3 regions of the Desulfovectis peckii genome follow, and region 1 is predicted to be linked to each of the others. Evidence: riboswitches for the same ligand, from Rfam matches in the RefSeq annotation. Region 1 holds a riboswitch; each other region holds the start of a gene.
The links. A riboswitch is a leader RNA that binds a small molecule or an ion and turns the genes downstream of it on or off. The one in region 1 is predicted to bind molybdenum cofactor.

Region 1 (5,241 bases):
TCATCGTAAGCAAAGCAGGCATTTTTAACAGAAAGCTTAATGCTCATCAGTTCCAGCCTCCCTTGGTCTTACGGAGCAAATAGGCAAAAACAGGGGCACCGATTACTGCGGTTAAAATACCAAGGGGTATTTCAGTGGTAGACAATAAACGGCAAAGGTTATCGATCATAATTAAATACCCGGCACCAACGATCATCGTTGCCGGAATGAGAACTTTATGATCCGGCCCCACAATCATGCGGCAAAAATGGGGTATTACCTGCCCCACCCAACCGATAATGCCGCAAAATGCCACTGCAGTGGAAGAAATGACAGTGGTGCAGACAATAATGATTAACTTAATCAGCTCATTATTAACACCCAGTGCCCGGGATTCCCGATCGCCCATTGATAAAACATTAAGCTTCCAGCGCACCAGATAAAGCCCGAACATGGATATACAGATGGGGATAGTAGCAATGGGCAGATCATCAAGACTTACGCTGCCGAGACTACCCATTAACCAAAAGGTAATGGCGGGAAGCTTTTCATCATCATCGGCGATAAATTTAACCAATGATAACATGGCCTGGAAAAAAGCCGATACCACCATCCCGGAAAGAACCAGCATCAGTATGGGGGTAACCTTATAAATACGGGCCGTAGTATAAGTGATGGCAACAGCTATGATCCCGAAGATAAAAGCCAGCCCCTGAATGGCAAATGCAGGTAGTTCCAGCACCAGACCAATTGCGGCGCCAAAACTTGCACCCGCAGAGACACCTAAAATAAAAGGGCTGACCAGCGGGTTTTGAAACATCCCCTGGAAGGCCGCTCCCGACATGGATAGACCGGCACCTACCAGGGCAGCCATGATGGCCCGCGGCAGACGTACTTTTATTACTACAGTTTCCGCAGTCTGATCCCAAAAAGGTTCAATTGGTAAACCAAACACTTTATTAGCCAATATAGCTATAACTTCAGCCGGCGGAACAAAATAGCGACCTAAAAAAAGTGATGTAATAAAAAGGCATACCGGAAAAACAGCCATCATCAGCCACTTAAAAAGAGATGGCTTTTTTTCTATATTTTTTACGGCGTTAATCATAGCTCAGGTTCTTCCCCAACTCTTTCATACCATCCGTCCAGAATCTTCTGCGCTTGTTCATCAGTTAATTCATACTCATAAAACTCTTGATAGTAGTATTTAACTTCCTCAATCATATCGATATCAGAAAACAATTCAGGTTGCAGTATTGTTGACAACCAAAGCAGCATTAAAGTAGAAGTGGTTCCTTTATCCATAAAGAAAATTCCGGCGGGTATGCGGTAAAGCTGTTTATTTTTCACCGCGCTTAATGACGCCCATATTGAATTTTCTTTATACATGCTCTCGATAACCAATTCCGGATAATTACCATGGTTATCAACTAAAATTACGTCCGGATCCCAATTAAACAGTTGTTCTTTGGTAACTTCCGGGAAATTACCGCTTCCGGATTCAGGGCCAACTAACTTACCGCCACAAAGCCAGATCTGATAAGCCAGATTGGTTACCGGGTAGGAAGCAAGAATGTTTTCTCCCCAGGTATTTCCCCAAAAGACCGTTTTGCGCTGTTCATCGGTAAGTTCATGTGTGCGTTCATAAATCATGGTTAATTTTTCGGTGCAATATTCTGCCCAGTCTTCCGCTTCCTGAATGGCTTCCCCACCTAAGATCTCAGCCAAAGTTTTTACCGCTAAAGTAGAATTGTGAATATATTGATCTAAACTTTGTGACATCACTTCTTCTAAAGAAGTAATCGGATTGGTGTTCAAAGTAAGCACAACAGCCGGAATATCAACGGCTTCAAACTTCTTAAGTTCATTATCGTTGTTATAATAAATAACCAAATCAATATTACGGCTTATATAATCTTCAATATTTACTGCAGAGCTGGGGTTGGCACCGATACCGTCATAATTGGCTAAATCCGGGTTGGTAAGCAAGGCCAAAGGATAATTAGTAGTGTGGCCGCTTTTCACCATGGCAATGCGATCATGTCCACCCAACATAAATACCATCTCATAAGAGGGGCCGGTCATGGCGGCAATGCGTGTCGGATTAGCCGGAACGGCTACCGTTCTGCCGGCCAGATCCGTTATTACTTTGGTATTGGTATTGGCAGATTCCTCTGATTGACAGCCGGAAAAAAGCAATAAAGTTAAGATTATTAGTAAAGATAAAGCAAGCTTTTTTTTCATAATTATCTCTTCCTTACCAGTTGTTTGCTGTGCTCTTTTGAAATTTTAATCATACCAAAATATAAAGTAACTTGAACCCGCAATAGCTTTTAGGTAAAATCTGCGCCCTCAATTACGTTAAATACATAAAAAAAGCACCTCCTTTAAGAAGTGCCAAACATAACAGATGCAATTTTGTTGACACTCCTTTTCAAACACGGAAGGCAGCACAGTTTCCCGTACTACCCAGCGGCTAAACATTCATAGTTACCCGTAGAATGTTTAGCTCGGAGTAATTATGTGATTAACTATTTAACCACATAATATTCAGTGTTATTTAAATTGTCAAATTAGAAATATTTTTTAGATCGTGCCCACTAGTACAATCTAATTTTTATCTATATCGCCTGTTGAAGGCAGTCAAACAAAATAAGGGATAAATACATATTTACTGCTTAAAGAACACCTTTCCTTCCCCTTTCATAATATGTTCTAAGGAAAATATTGTTAAAGGGGGATTTTTTATGTTATCAAGGCGGGAGTTTATTAGACTTTCTTTGGAAATAAACCTGTTTTTTCAGCGGATCATGAAAGAGCATTTGTTTTTTATTGAAACCAATTTGCAGCCGGTTGAACCTAACTATATTACAGAGGCCAATACACTAAAACAAAGTTTTGAAGAGCTTTTAGCGCAAACGGTATTTTATGCCAATGGGGTGGTATCCAAAGATGCCGTAAGGGCAAATGAATTTGTCACACCATACACTTTAAGAGCGGAAAAATTAAACTCAAAATTAACCGGAGCCAGTATTGATACCGAAATTACCCAGGCGGAACTGGAATTAGCCGGCGATGAAGATAATTATTACTGCCGGCTAGAAAAGATAGTATGTGATTTAAATTCCAGATCATTAAATCTGCTGCAAGAGGTAATTGACTTTCAAAATGAACTGATAGACCGGGTGCAGGAGTGTGAAATATTTATTGGCTTATATCCGGAAATGCTGATCCACGATATACTGGAAGCAGAATACTACCAAGAATTATTAAATGCGCTGCAAGCCAGAAGAATGCCCAGAAGGCTTCAATGCTCAGAGCTAAATTTCTGGAATCATATCATGGCCGAACACGCACAGTTTATTGACGGAATGCTGGACCCCACAGAAAGAGATTTAAAGGAAACTGCCGCCAGCTTTGCCGAAATATTTGAAAGGCTGGTTAACAAATGCATAGAATCGGCGGAAAGACAAATAGCCCGAAAAAGCCTGGAAAATACCGAGGATCTTAGGGACTTTAAAAGAACCGCTACCCAGGGACTGTTAGATTGCGAAATTAAATCCGTTATTCCGCCCCTTTTGGCAGATCACGTACTGCGTGAAGCCAATCATTATTTAAGACTGTTGAGAAGCATGCCCTGTCAGCAAGACTGATTTAAAAAATTTGCCGCTCTGATGGGCACTTCATCAGAGCGGCATTTTTTGCCCCATCTGCTGCCAGCCCTCTTTTTAATCATAAATTCGCTGCAACAACCAGCGATCATCTACTTTGCGCAAATCGGCTACCAAGCCCTGACGCGTTATGCAGCGGTATACCGGCGGTTTTGGCGGTTTCCACCATTCCGACCAGTTAGGCTTTTTTTCAATTACCGAGCAGCTGATAACCTGAAAAAAGTGCCTGCGCCAAATAAATTTCCGGGGCCGGCCGGCGGCATCCAGATGCACAATTATCGGCTCGTCATACAGCTTGGTCATAAAACACATCACCCAGCTATATTATAACAGAACATTTGTTCGTGTTGCCGGGTGATGTGTTTTAAATATTAAAGTTACTTATATCAAGCTATTTACAAATCACTATTTGCTGAGATTCTCCGTTGTAGGTTACTTTTGCCCCTAACGACTCACTGATAAAGCGTACCGGTAAGAAAGTTCGATCATACATAACGGCAGCCGGGCAATCTAAATATACTTCCTTTTGATTAACCAGCGCTTTGTTTAATCCGATACCGAACCTTAATTCATTTGTTCCCTGAGTTATAATAACCGACTTGCTGTCTTTAATATATTTCACCTCAGCTCCCAGAGCTTCGCTGACAAACCTAACCGGAACCAGTACCCGATTAGATTTGCTATTTAAGTAGGGTTCTGCATCCAATAAATATCTTTTGCCATCCACCAATGCTTCCCGTTTATTTAAGTATAACGAAATTTCCGTTGGCGGAAGCTTGATAATGGCAAAAGTACTAAATTTGCTTACTTCAAATTCCAATGCTGCCGGCTTACCGCTATCGGTATATAAAATGTTAGGCTTGATTATTCTTTTTTCACCGTCACTATGAATTGCTAAAATTTTAAGACTGTTTAAGAAGGAATTTCTCTCTTTCAAATCCTGAGGTATATCAATATCTGTTAATGGAATGCTTACAATTGTGTTGCCAACCAATTTAGTTTTAATAGATGTGGGTTTACCTATAATTAAAGCATTAGATATTTCCGGTATTTCTGTTAAAGCTTCTTTGACAGCGCCAACTTCCTCATGTTTAATTTCTATCGATAAGCCTGCTGTATCCGTGCTGATTGTTTCAACAAGTTCTTTCGGCAATTCCAATGATACCTGGTTAGTTATTATTTTAATTCCTCTATCCTTGAAAATATCAAACACCGCATGCGGAATATTTACTGAGACAACATCCGGTAGAGTTTTCGACTTTTCTCCTACATCTATTTCAATAATGTTTTTCTTCTCGTTACTGTTAGTTAACTGTTTTAAACTGTCTGCATTTATGGTCACGGTTTCAACGACTTCGCCACGTTCATTTATGGCAACGGTTTTACTTACATAGTTATCAGACTTATTCTTCACACCACCGCCACCACCAGAACCGCCACTTGAAGAATTGTCGGGGGGCGGTTTTTCTACCACAAAATTACCGGTAGCGTATTTACCCTGCCCATAAACGGTAATCAGGTATGTTCCGGTTATTGTCTTTGTAAGTTTATAAGTTGTACTAAATTTATTATTCTGCACCTTTATTTCTTC
Region 2 (5,241 bases), 600 kb from region 1:
AAATAGTTTTGCTACACGCCCTCATGTTTAATAATAAAAGTTGTGCCCACCAATAGTGGTCATGTACTGCCGGTTGTTCGGAATCCAAAAGTTTTGGGACTTACTGGGATTTAAGAAGTATAGTGCCGAACCAACCGGCCTTTGTCCGTTGGCTGCCGCTTCTGCCGCCCGCATGCTTTCCGCACTGGGGGTGTTGTAGATAGTACCGTCAATTACCGGTGAAAACTGCGTATACCCGTACTGCTTGTCAAATATTACCCCATAAACAGTGTTGGGAAATTGGCTGTGATTAACCCGGTTAAGAATAACATTGCCCACGGCAACCTTACCGATAAAAGGTTCGCCCCCGGCCTCAGCCTCAATAATTCTCGCCAGCCAATAGATATCATCGCGGCTTAAACCGCGGTTTGCCGGCTGATAGCTTGTCCTGCGGGCAGTTTCCACAGCTGTGCTTGTAGTTTGTGCAGCAGCCACTTGCACGGCTTCTGTTTGATTTTCCGTGCTTTGATATTCAATTTTTTCTGTTGCTTCTTTCTTTGGTTGTTCAGTGGTTTCTTTCTCTTGCTGTTTTTCGGTTTTCGCTTCTTTTTCTTCTTTTACGTCTTTTGCCTTTTGTTTTGTTTTTTGTTGTTCTTCAGTTAGTTCGTTAATTACCAGGTTGGGTTGGTTTTTTTCATTTTGGTTATTGGGAATGTTAAGTAATAGAGTAAAAAGACACACTACCAATATGGGAAGACTGACTAATGCTGTAATCTTTACCTTGCGATTCATCTTCTTTCCTTTCTACCCAGTTAGTCCTCTTGATTGGCAATATTATTATAAGACATATTCACTGTTAAGGTAAGCTGTAAATACTGGTTGACCGGCCAATTATTTAGCTAATATAGCATTATTAGCCAATTCGCCCACGGTTTTTTGTTGCAGTTCCCCTTGCAGGTAAATTTTTATTACCTGCGGATCATCCTTTAGCATTTCCAGTTGTTTAACTGCACCGTCAGCACCGATTTGTCCCAACGCCCAGGCGGCATATCCTCGAAGCTCAGGGTTACTGTGCTGCAGGAATTTTTCAATCTTAGGTACTATATCATACAGGCATGAAATCTTCCCTGCCAGCCGACCGATACCCCACAGCATTCCTTTTTGAAACAGTTCTTCATCTAAAGCAGCGTTAATCATGATGGGTGCAAAATCAGCATATAAATCCGGCCGGTTAAATATTATTTCGGCAACAGCCGCCGGTGCCGACCGGCAGTTGGCCCCCGATTCATCACTCATTGACCAGATAAACCGGCGGATAACATTGAGCACCCTTTCCGGATCTTTATCGGCAATAGCAGCACATACAACACCTAAGGCTTCTATGGCCCGCCAGTGCAGAAAATCGTCACTGCTGTATGTAAGCCGCACTATGTGGCGAATGACCTTACTGCTGTTTTCTTCAGCCAGCGCCACCAATGCTCGGTGGTTTCGGACGCTTACCAAGGTTAAAACTTTCTGTTTATTAGGCAAAGATTTGCACCCCCTGCAAATTTTAACATGCGTTTTGGAATAGACGCAGTAAAATCAGTTATCATTTTAAATATTATAAACCATATATCTTAAAACCTGATTAATAAACTAATATCGGCTACGCATATTATTAAACATACAATATTCCGAGGTGTTATGTATGACGCTCAGTCGAGAAGGCCTTGTTCAAAGGATATCAGAAATAGTAAAAAATGCTTTGTCCGACACGATCATTACCCCAACAGAAAATTTCTCATTACATATAGAACGCAAAAACTACTGGATAGATCTTCATTTGGGCAGTATTTATGAAAATTATCTTAACTGTCCGCCGGATGTACGCAATAAGTATTTAGAGGAGGTTATGCAGCCGTTTATTGAAGATTTATCAAGGGGCAGAAGTGTTAATGCCGAAGATATATTGAACAATAAAGAGCGCGTTTACCCTTTGGTGGTAGGAGCCAATGATTTTCACCATAATTTTGTGTCCCTTTCGCTGGCTGAAGAGCTGCAGATGATTTACGTTTATGATCAAGGTTTACGTTTCTTTTTTATTGAAAAACCGCTGTTAACCGATATGCAAATGGATATTGAAGAGTTAGATAAGCTGGCACGTAAAAATTTTTACCGGGATATGGATAAACCGCTTTTAGTGCTGGATAAAAAACGCGGCATATTAGGCTACAAGTACTGGGATTCTTATGATTCAACGCGGTTGCTGTTGCTGCAAAAAAAATTTGCCGGCATTGAAGATTTATTAGGAGAAGATGTGTTAGTGATGATTCCTTCGCGGGATTTATTGATGGTATTTGCTCACCGCGATCAAGCGGTGTATAACCGCATTAAAATGCTGGGGCATTCGCATTTTATTAACAGTACTTATCCGGTAAGCAAGACAATTTATAAACTGGCAGCCGGCAGGCTGATAAAATATGACGGTGCGGAATAAATCCGCACCGTCTTTAAATTATTTACCTGCCATAACTTCTTCCATTGTTTTGCCGGCGTCAGGGAAGAACAGCGGCTCTCCGTATTTGTCTACGCCAAATTCAGCAATTACATTTTGCACTTCTTCTGAAACCATAAAATCTACAAAAGCTTTGGCGCCTTCAGCGTTAACTTTTTCATATTTGTCGGGGTTAACTTGCATTACGTGGTAAATGTTCAACAGTTCCCCGGCACCTTCTACCATAATTTCTAAGTCCGAATCATCTTTGTGAGCCAGGTATGTAGCCCGGTCGGTAAGTGTGTAAGCCGATTTTTGGTTGGCTACTACCAAAGTATCACCCATTCCGCTACCGGTTTCCTGGTACCATTGACCGGCAGGCTCTATTCCGGCTGCTTCCCAAATGGATAATTCTTTCTTATGGGTGCCGGAATCATCACCGCGGGAGACAAATATGCTTTCACTTTCAGCAATGGCTTTGAAAGCTTCCGTTGCTGATGCGGTTCCCTTAATACCGGCCGGATCATCTGCCGGACCAACAATTATAAAGTCGTTATGCATGATCAATTGGTAATTGACTACCGTTTCATTATCTACCAACGGTTTTTCCGCTTCGGGAGCGTGGGTTAAAAGAACATCAGCTTCGCCTTCTTCACCCATAGAAAGGGCTTTACCGGTACCTACTGCCACAATTTTCAGGTTGTAACCGGTTTGTTCTTCAAACATCGGCTCTAAAACATCCAACAAGCCGCTGTCTTGGGTACTGGTGGTGGTTGCTAAAATTACTTCTTCCTTTGCCGGTGTATCTTGTGCTTGCTCCTCTTGTTCGGCAGGCTCTTGAGCTTGACAGCCGAATAAGAACATTACCAACATAATGGCGGTAAACACTGATAACAGTTTTTTCATCATTTCACCCTCCTAAATGAATATGGTTATTATCCCCCAAGAAGCATAAATTTAAAACGACCAAACCCGCTGTACAAGGATTTGGTCATGTTATGCCGAGAAAGACCATCCCTCCTTTCCACACCGGGAGGCACACCGGTTTCCCAGTATGCCCTATCGGCCTGAAAACCTTAGTTACCCTTAGGTTATCAGGCTCGGAGCATTATTATTATCTTTTTTAGCTATTTAGGTTATTCTAGTTAATCTATGAAATTCCTGCCAAAATTTTAAACAATCAGACAATTGGGTATCCAATAACGACAATCGGGAAAACCTACAGCGATAAATGCAGTAGACAGTGACGCCTGCATATAACAGGCATGGAAGTTTAAATGTCATTAAGTAAAAGGGAAGGGCGTGTCGCAACCGTTAAAAGGTAGCTTTCGACACGCCCTTTTTGTGGTGAGCCCATAATGACCTGCGCTACAGCTACTGCACATCTCTACACAGCCTAAGGCAACCTGGCGGCTGCAGAAGACCGTTACAAAACATACAGTAACCTTTGTCTCAACCGGCAAAGGTACCTAAGAAGCCTGGAGAGATCTGGCGACCAAAACAGACCTCCGCGCAGTTCAGCACCAGCACCAAACTGCTCGGCACCTGGGCCGATCTCAGCTCGACCGGTTAACATGCCTTGTGACCGTAAGGCAATCGTTTTAAGACTGCAATACAGCCTGCCGACACATTAAACGATCTTCCCGCCGGCTAATATTGAGCCAAAACAGGACCCAATATCAACCTTTGGCCGACCATACGCAGAGCTTTAATTTAAAACCCTACGACAGTCTTGGCTCAGCCATTATGAACCCGGTAAGTATTATGCCCGCTGCAAAACTTTTTATACGAAATATAAAAAAATGGGGTGAAGCTTGAACTTTTATTCAAGCTTCACCCCTGCTTTGTTACTTCTTACTTGTGCTAAACTGCCAGCTAAAACCGTCAAAATTATTACCCTCTTTGTCTTCAATAATGTCGTCGGCAATTTCCACTTCGTAGTCGCAGTCATATTCTAATTCATCATCTAATTCAATAATCAACTTGTTACCGTCAATTTTTACTTCATCTATATCTAACTCTTCATCGGTAGTTTGATTGTAAACAGTAATACCCTTTAAAACGTCATCCATGTCTTTAACCGCATAGATATTCATGTTAAACTGCACCAACAGTTGGTCTAATTCAACATCGACATCATTTTGGCCGTCTTTCGGGATTAATCTTTTTACTGTCAATTCTTCCTTATCTTCATCCTCTTCAATAATTACCTTTACCGGGTCGTCGTCTTCTTCAATGACAACTTTTTCAAAACCGTCACATGCTCTGTAAAGAAGCAGTACTGCCTCTACCCGTTTGAGCGGGTCTTGAGGACCAAGATACCACTTGCCTCTGTCCTTGTAACCGCCAAGCAGACCGGCATCTACAGCGGTAGCGACATAAACTCGCAAATTTTTTGATACTTTATCCGCATCTTTATACTTAGCAAGAATTTTATCGGCTGCTCTTTCGCTCACTAAATCTAAACCTTTAGCCTTGACAATGGCTACGGTAACATCTTCACGTACCGCTTTGTCCTTAGGGTAAAAGTACAATTTTCCGTTATAGCGAAATCCGGTTAAGTACTCTTTAGCGGTTTCAATGTTGTTGAAAAACATATTGCTTTTTGGTACGTCTACAAAGGTTTGGTTATAGTTGCCTTCCGATTTCAAACCCATCGAAAGTACCAACAGTTTGGCAAATTGCTCTCTGGTTACATGGTTATTGGGTTTAAAGGTACCGTCGCTGTAACCGCCGATAATTCCCAAATTAATCATTTTTTGCACTTCATGGTAGGCCCAATAATC
Region 3 (5,241 bases), 700 kb from region 1:
GAAAGGCAAACCGGTTGTTCCGTTACCGTTAGCTCAGTAGGTTCGGGATCGGCTATAGGAATGGGATCAAAGGGTGAGGTGGATGTGCTATTAACTCACTCACCTGAGCTGGAAAGAAGTTATGTGGAAAGAGGTTATTTCACCAACTACCAATTGGTAATGTATAATGATTTTATTATTGTTGGCCCGCCGGAAGATCCGGCAAACATCAGAAACATGGAAAGTGCCGCCAGCGCCTTGGCGCAAATAGCCCAACACGAGGCGACATTTGTATCCCGCGGGGATTACTCCGGTACCCATCTTAGAGAGCTCAACCTTTGGGAAAGAGCGGGGATAGAACCTGAAGGTGATTGGTATTTGCAGGCCAATGCCGGCATGGCGGAAACCCTTAAGCGGGCATCGGAAGAGGGGGGTTATACACTTTCAGATCGGGGCACTTATCTGGCTCAAAGACAAAATCTTGATTTAGAAATTTTAGTAGCCGGCGACCCATTGTTGTTAAATATTTATCATGTGATGCAAGTAAACCCGGAAAGGTTTGCCGACATCAATGCACAGTGTGCCGAAGCTTTTGTTCAGTTTATGGTGAATCCGCATACTCAACGAATAATCGGTAATTACGGTGTAGAAGAGTATGGTGAGCCTTTGTTTATCCCTGCCGCCGGCAAAGATATAGAAGATATCACGGGGTAGCAAACCAACCGGTAACTGTTCGATAAATAGTCGGGGCGCATCAGCACTACTTTTTAGTAGTTGGCGATGCGCCCCGGATACTAATATTTACTTAAAACTTTTCTGAAATAGCCTTAGCCTGTGTAAAGAGCAACAGGTAATCTCTGCCACCGGCTTTGGAATCGGTTCCGGACATTTTAAATCCGCCGAAAGGATGTACGCCCACCAAAGCACCGGTGCACTTGCGGTTGAAATAAAGGTTACCTACATGGAATTCACGTTTTGCTTTTTCCAGTTTTACGCGATCCCGTACATATACCGAACCGGTAAGCCCATACTCGGTGTTGTTAGCTATTTCTAAAGCCTGATCAAAATCTTTAGCCTTGATAAATGCCAGCACCGGCCCGAAAATTTCTTCTTGTGCTATTACCGCATCAGGCTGAATGTCAGCAAAGATAGTCGGCTGTACATAATAACCGCCCAAGCTTTCCAGTGTATCTCCACCTAGCAGAAGCTTGCCTTCCTTCTTACCAATTTCTATATATGACTTAATTTTATCCAGAGAAGCTTGATCAATCACCGGACCAACCGGATGATTTTCTGCAGCCTCCCCTACAGTTAATTTACTTGCCTTTTCAACTACCAGTTGAACTACCTTGTCGTATACGTCTTCTACTACAACTGCCCGGGAGCAGGCAGAACATTTCTGTCCTTGAAAACCAAAAGCAGAGGTTACAATGCCGGCAGCCGCTTCTTCTAAATCAGCACTGCTATCAACAATTATTGTGTCTTTACCGCCCATTTCGGCGATCACGCGCTTAATATGGTACTGACCTTTAACGGTTTTAGCGGCCAATTCATTAATTCTTAATCCTACTTCTTTAGAACCGGTGAAATTAATAAAGTTTACTTTGGGATGACTTACCAGGTAATCACCAATGACCCCGCCGCTTCCCGGCAGATAGTTTACTACACCGTCAGGTAAGCCTGCTTCCTTTAAAATGTCCATGAAGATCGCCGCAATTACCGGTGTATTGCTGGCGGGTTTTAGTACTACTGTGTTTCCGGCCACAACAGCTGACGCCGTCATCCCGGCCATAATCGCCAACGGGAAGTTCCAAGGCGGAATAATCGCACCTACGCCTAAGGGAATGTATACCAGTTCATTTTGTTCCCCCGGAATTGCCACCAACGGTTGGGGTTCTGCCAAACGCAACATCTGCCGGCCGTAAAACTCTAAAAAGTCAATCGCTTCGGCTGTATCTGCATCAGCCTCCGCCCAGTTTTTGCCTGATTCATAAACCAGCCAAGCGGAAAGTTCATTTTTTCTCCGCCGCATGATGGCAGCAGCCTTAAACAGCATACCTGCTCTCACTTCAGGACTAACCTTCGACCACATGCCAAAGGCATTTTCAGCACTGTTTATGGCTTGTTCCGCCAACTCAACCGTTGCTTTGCCAACGTAACCAACAACCTGATCCTTCCGGGACGGGTTAATGGATGTAATTTTTTCTTCTGTTTCAATTTCTTTGCCGTTAATGACAATCGGATAATATTGTCCTAGTTTAGACTCTACTAATTTCAATGCTGACTTAAATTCATCTGCAACTGACGGATCATTAAAATTTTGAAAGGGTTCGTTTTTAAACTCTATCATCATTTTACTGTCACCTCGAATAACTAAATTTTAAATTAGCAGATTAAGCTAAAAGATTTTGTTGATACTGATCAAAATTCCTATATCTCCGTTCAGAAAAATCGCCGGTACTCTTTTAAGTGTTTTTTAAATCAATTCAGTCTCCAAAACCTGCACGTAAGATCAAAAAGTTTCCTGATATAAACAACGTCACCTGCCTTTCTCAAGAAAAAGGGGTTGGTCAGTACCCCCTTGAAAAGGACAGCACTAACCAACCCCTATCCCATTGGGAAGGCAAATGCTCTCCTTTTCAAACACGGAAGGCTAACCGGTTTCCCAGTTAACCCTATCGGCCAAAAACCATAGCATAAGCCTTAGGTAATTTGGCTCGGAGAGAAGTTTTTGATTATACTTCTGAAAATAACAGAAAAGCTGAAACCAAAATCCAATATTGGCGGTTTCAAGCTTGGCGGGTCACGAAATATAGTATTCTACAGTTAGCTTTAATAATCCTTTTTTCTTTAAAATGCAAGACATTTCAAAAAAACGCAAGTGCAGTATAACTAAAAAATGGCCTTGAGTGTTTGGTTACACCTTCAAAAGCGGCCGATATTGCAACAAAAGGTTTGCGGGGTAAAACGCCTAAAAAGCCAGATTGTCACGGGATTGTCACAGCTAAAAAAATGGGTTCCGGCAAAACGCCGGAACCCTTGATATACTTGGAGCCGAAGAAGGGATTTGAACCCTCGACCTACGCATTACGAGTGCGTTGCTCTACCGCTGAGCTACTTCGGCAGTTATCAGCAGATTATATTTTAAACTTTAATGTTTTATATGTCAAGGGATAGCGTGTTTATACTTTGAAAGCCACAGGTAATGGTTTGATATACTTCCCGCCAGCTGCTACAGCGCGGACCAACCCACGGCGAATGTTTATTGTGTGGAGCATTAAACAAAATTACCTTAAATCCGGCTGCTGACAGCTGCAGGGCATTATGGTAGTTATCCTCAATGATAACATCTACAGCCAGTTTTTGACAGATCGCCACTTTATCATGGCTGTTTAACAAGTGCAAGCCATGATAGGGCAGTTGATATTTTTTCAGCCAAGCAGCGGTAAGCTCTTTAAGCCGCGGATTGCGGGCAGTAATAATGTGAATTTGATGCTCACCGGCCAACTGCTGCAAATATTTATCGGCTTCTTTAATTAACGGCGCTTTGGTGATAATTTCCGCCTCTGCCTCACTCATTAAACTGATAAATTGTTTGCGGGTAATTGGAAAGGTCTTGGTGACATCATACTGCCTGATATCCTCAAGGGTTATGTTTTTACCGGTATATTTGTTTAAACAATCAACTAATAAAGGTAAGTTGTCACAAATTGTGCCGTCTAAGTCGCATCCGATAATCATCTTTTTATTGTTACTCCTTCTATTTTAAGCAGTTTTTCTTTCCAAGCCGGGCTAGCGCCAAAACCGCCTAAACTGCCGTCTTGTTTAATTACCCGATGACAAGGAAGCACCAGTAATACACGGTTTCTGGCTAACGTATTACCTACTGCCCGACTGGCATTAGGACGGCCGATCATCTCCGCTACTTGTTTATACGAACGGGTTTGACCATAAGGAATTTTTTGAATAGCTTGCAGTACCTGCCGCTGAAAAGGTGTCGCCCAGGTAAGATCAACGGGAAAGTTAAAATGGCACTTGTCACCGGCAAAGTAGCGGTTCAGCTGGACTGTCAGCTCATTAATTAAGCTGTTAACGTTATCACTTTCTGAAAGGTCTTCAGGATTTAGCTGCAGGTAATCTATCAGTGTCACCATTGCTTGAGCAGGCTGAGCAAAAGGTAATGTCAAAGCAGACAGCCCAATATCCGACCAAGCAACGCCGATCCAACCGGATGTCAGTTTAATTAGCTGATATTTCATGGCAGTAATCCCTCTGTAAGAAAGTTAGTGGGCGGTGCGGTAACCGCCCCATAAAACGATTGTTTAAAAGGTTGTATGTTCCGTACGGGCGATAATTTCATCCTGCAGTGCTTTGCTTAAGTCGCAGAAATAGTCGCTGTAGCCTGCTACCCGCACAATTAAATCCCGGTATTTTTCCGGATTGGCTTGCGCATCCCGCAGTGTTTCCGCACTAACCACATTAAATTGAATATGGTGGCCGTCCAGGTTAAAGTATGCGCGCACCAAATGGGCAAGATTATCAATACCTTCGTCGCTCTGCAGTAACTGCGGCGTAAATTTCTGGTTTAACAAAGTGCCGCCGGTACGTAAGTGATCAATTTTAGAAGCGGATTTCAACACGGCGGTTGGCCCCCGCCGATCTGCGCCTTGTACCGGAGAAATCCCTTCAGAAAGGGGCTGCCATGCCCTGCGCCCATCCGGGGTTGCCCCCAGTACGGAGCCAAAGTAAACGTGGCAGGTAGTGGGCAAAAGGTTAATGCGATAAACACCGCCTTTGGTATTTTTGCGCCCGTTTACTGCGTTATAAAAAGCTTCAAAGGCCATGCGTAACACGTCATCGGCATAGTCATCGTCATTGCCGTATTTAGGTGTTTTATTTACCAGAGTTAAGCGCAGTTTTTCATTATCGGCAAAATTGTTGCTCAGAGCTGATAACAGCTCCGCCATGGTTATATTTTTTTGATCATAAACATGGTATTTTATAGCAGTTAAGCTGTCGGTTAAACTGCCCAATCCCACACCTTGAATGTAAGTAGTGTCATAACGGGCACCGCCGGCGTTGTAATCTTTACCTTTAGCAATGCAGTCATCAATTACTATGGATAAAAAGGGAGCAGGCATAATATCGGCATAAAGCCGTTCAATAATGTTGTTTCCTTTTATCTTGATATCAACAAAGTGCTGCAGCTGCTTTTCAAAGGCGGAAAACAGTTCTTCAAAACTGTTAAAGCTCTCAGGAATA

Region 2: another riboswitch for molybdenum cofactor. It lies ahead of ACZ5NG_RS08935 (ABC transporter substrate-binding protein); the one in region 1 lies ahead of ACZ5NG_RS06040 (ABC transporter substrate-binding protein).
Region 3: another riboswitch for molybdenum cofactor. It lies ahead of pruA (L-glutamate gamma-semialdehyde dehydrogenase); the one in region 1 lies ahead of ACZ5NG_RS06040 (ABC transporter substrate-binding protein).

Annotation. Positions count from the first base shown of each region.
Region 1 covers NZ_AP042409.1:1,202,720-1,207,960, forward strand. The annotation lists gene ACZ5NG_RS06030 (ABC transporter ATP-binding protein) at 1-47, opposite strand, end outside; gene ACZ5NG_RS06035 (FecCD family ABC transporter permease) at 47-1,087, opposite strand; gene ACZ5NG_RS06040 (ABC transporter substrate-binding protein) at 1,084-2,223, opposite strand; molybdenum cofactor riboswitch at 2,391-2,507, opposite strand; gene ACZ5NG_RS06045 (DUF2935 domain-containing protein) at 2,727-3,632, shown strand; gene ACZ5NG_RS06050 (hypothetical protein) at 3,708-3,953, opposite strand; gene ACZ5NG_RS06055 (copper amine oxidase N-terminal domain-containing protein) at 4,042-5,241, opposite strand, start outside.
Region 2 covers NZ_AP042409.1:1,802,319-1,807,559, forward strand. The annotation lists gene ACZ5NG_RS08920 (cell wall hydrolase) at 28-771, opposite strand; gene ACZ5NG_RS08925 (DVU0298 family protein) at 871-1,509, opposite strand; gene ACZ5NG_RS08930 (DUF1444 family protein) at 1,670-2,458, shown strand; gene ACZ5NG_RS08935 (ABC transporter substrate-binding protein) at 2,477-3,361, opposite strand; molybdenum cofactor riboswitch at 3,457-3,573, opposite strand; gene ACZ5NG_RS08940 (S-layer homology domain-containing protein) at 4,303-5,241, opposite strand, start outside.
Region 3 covers NZ_AP042409.1:1,906,946-1,912,186, forward strand. The annotation lists gene ACZ5NG_RS09430 (substrate-binding domain-containing protein) at 1-693, shown strand, start outside; gene pruA (L-glutamate gamma-semialdehyde dehydrogenase) at 785-2,332, opposite strand; molybdenum cofactor riboswitch at 2,596-2,714, opposite strand; tRNA gene ACZ5NG_RS09440 (tRNA-Thr) at 3,029-3,103, opposite strand; gene ACZ5NG_RS09445 (5' nucleotidase, NT5C type) at 3,139-3,720, opposite strand; gene ACZ5NG_RS09450 (methylated-DNA--[protein]-cysteine S-methyltransferase) at 3,717-4,238, opposite strand; gene hypD (trans-4-hydroxy-L-proline dehydratase) at 4,302-5,241, opposite strand, start outside.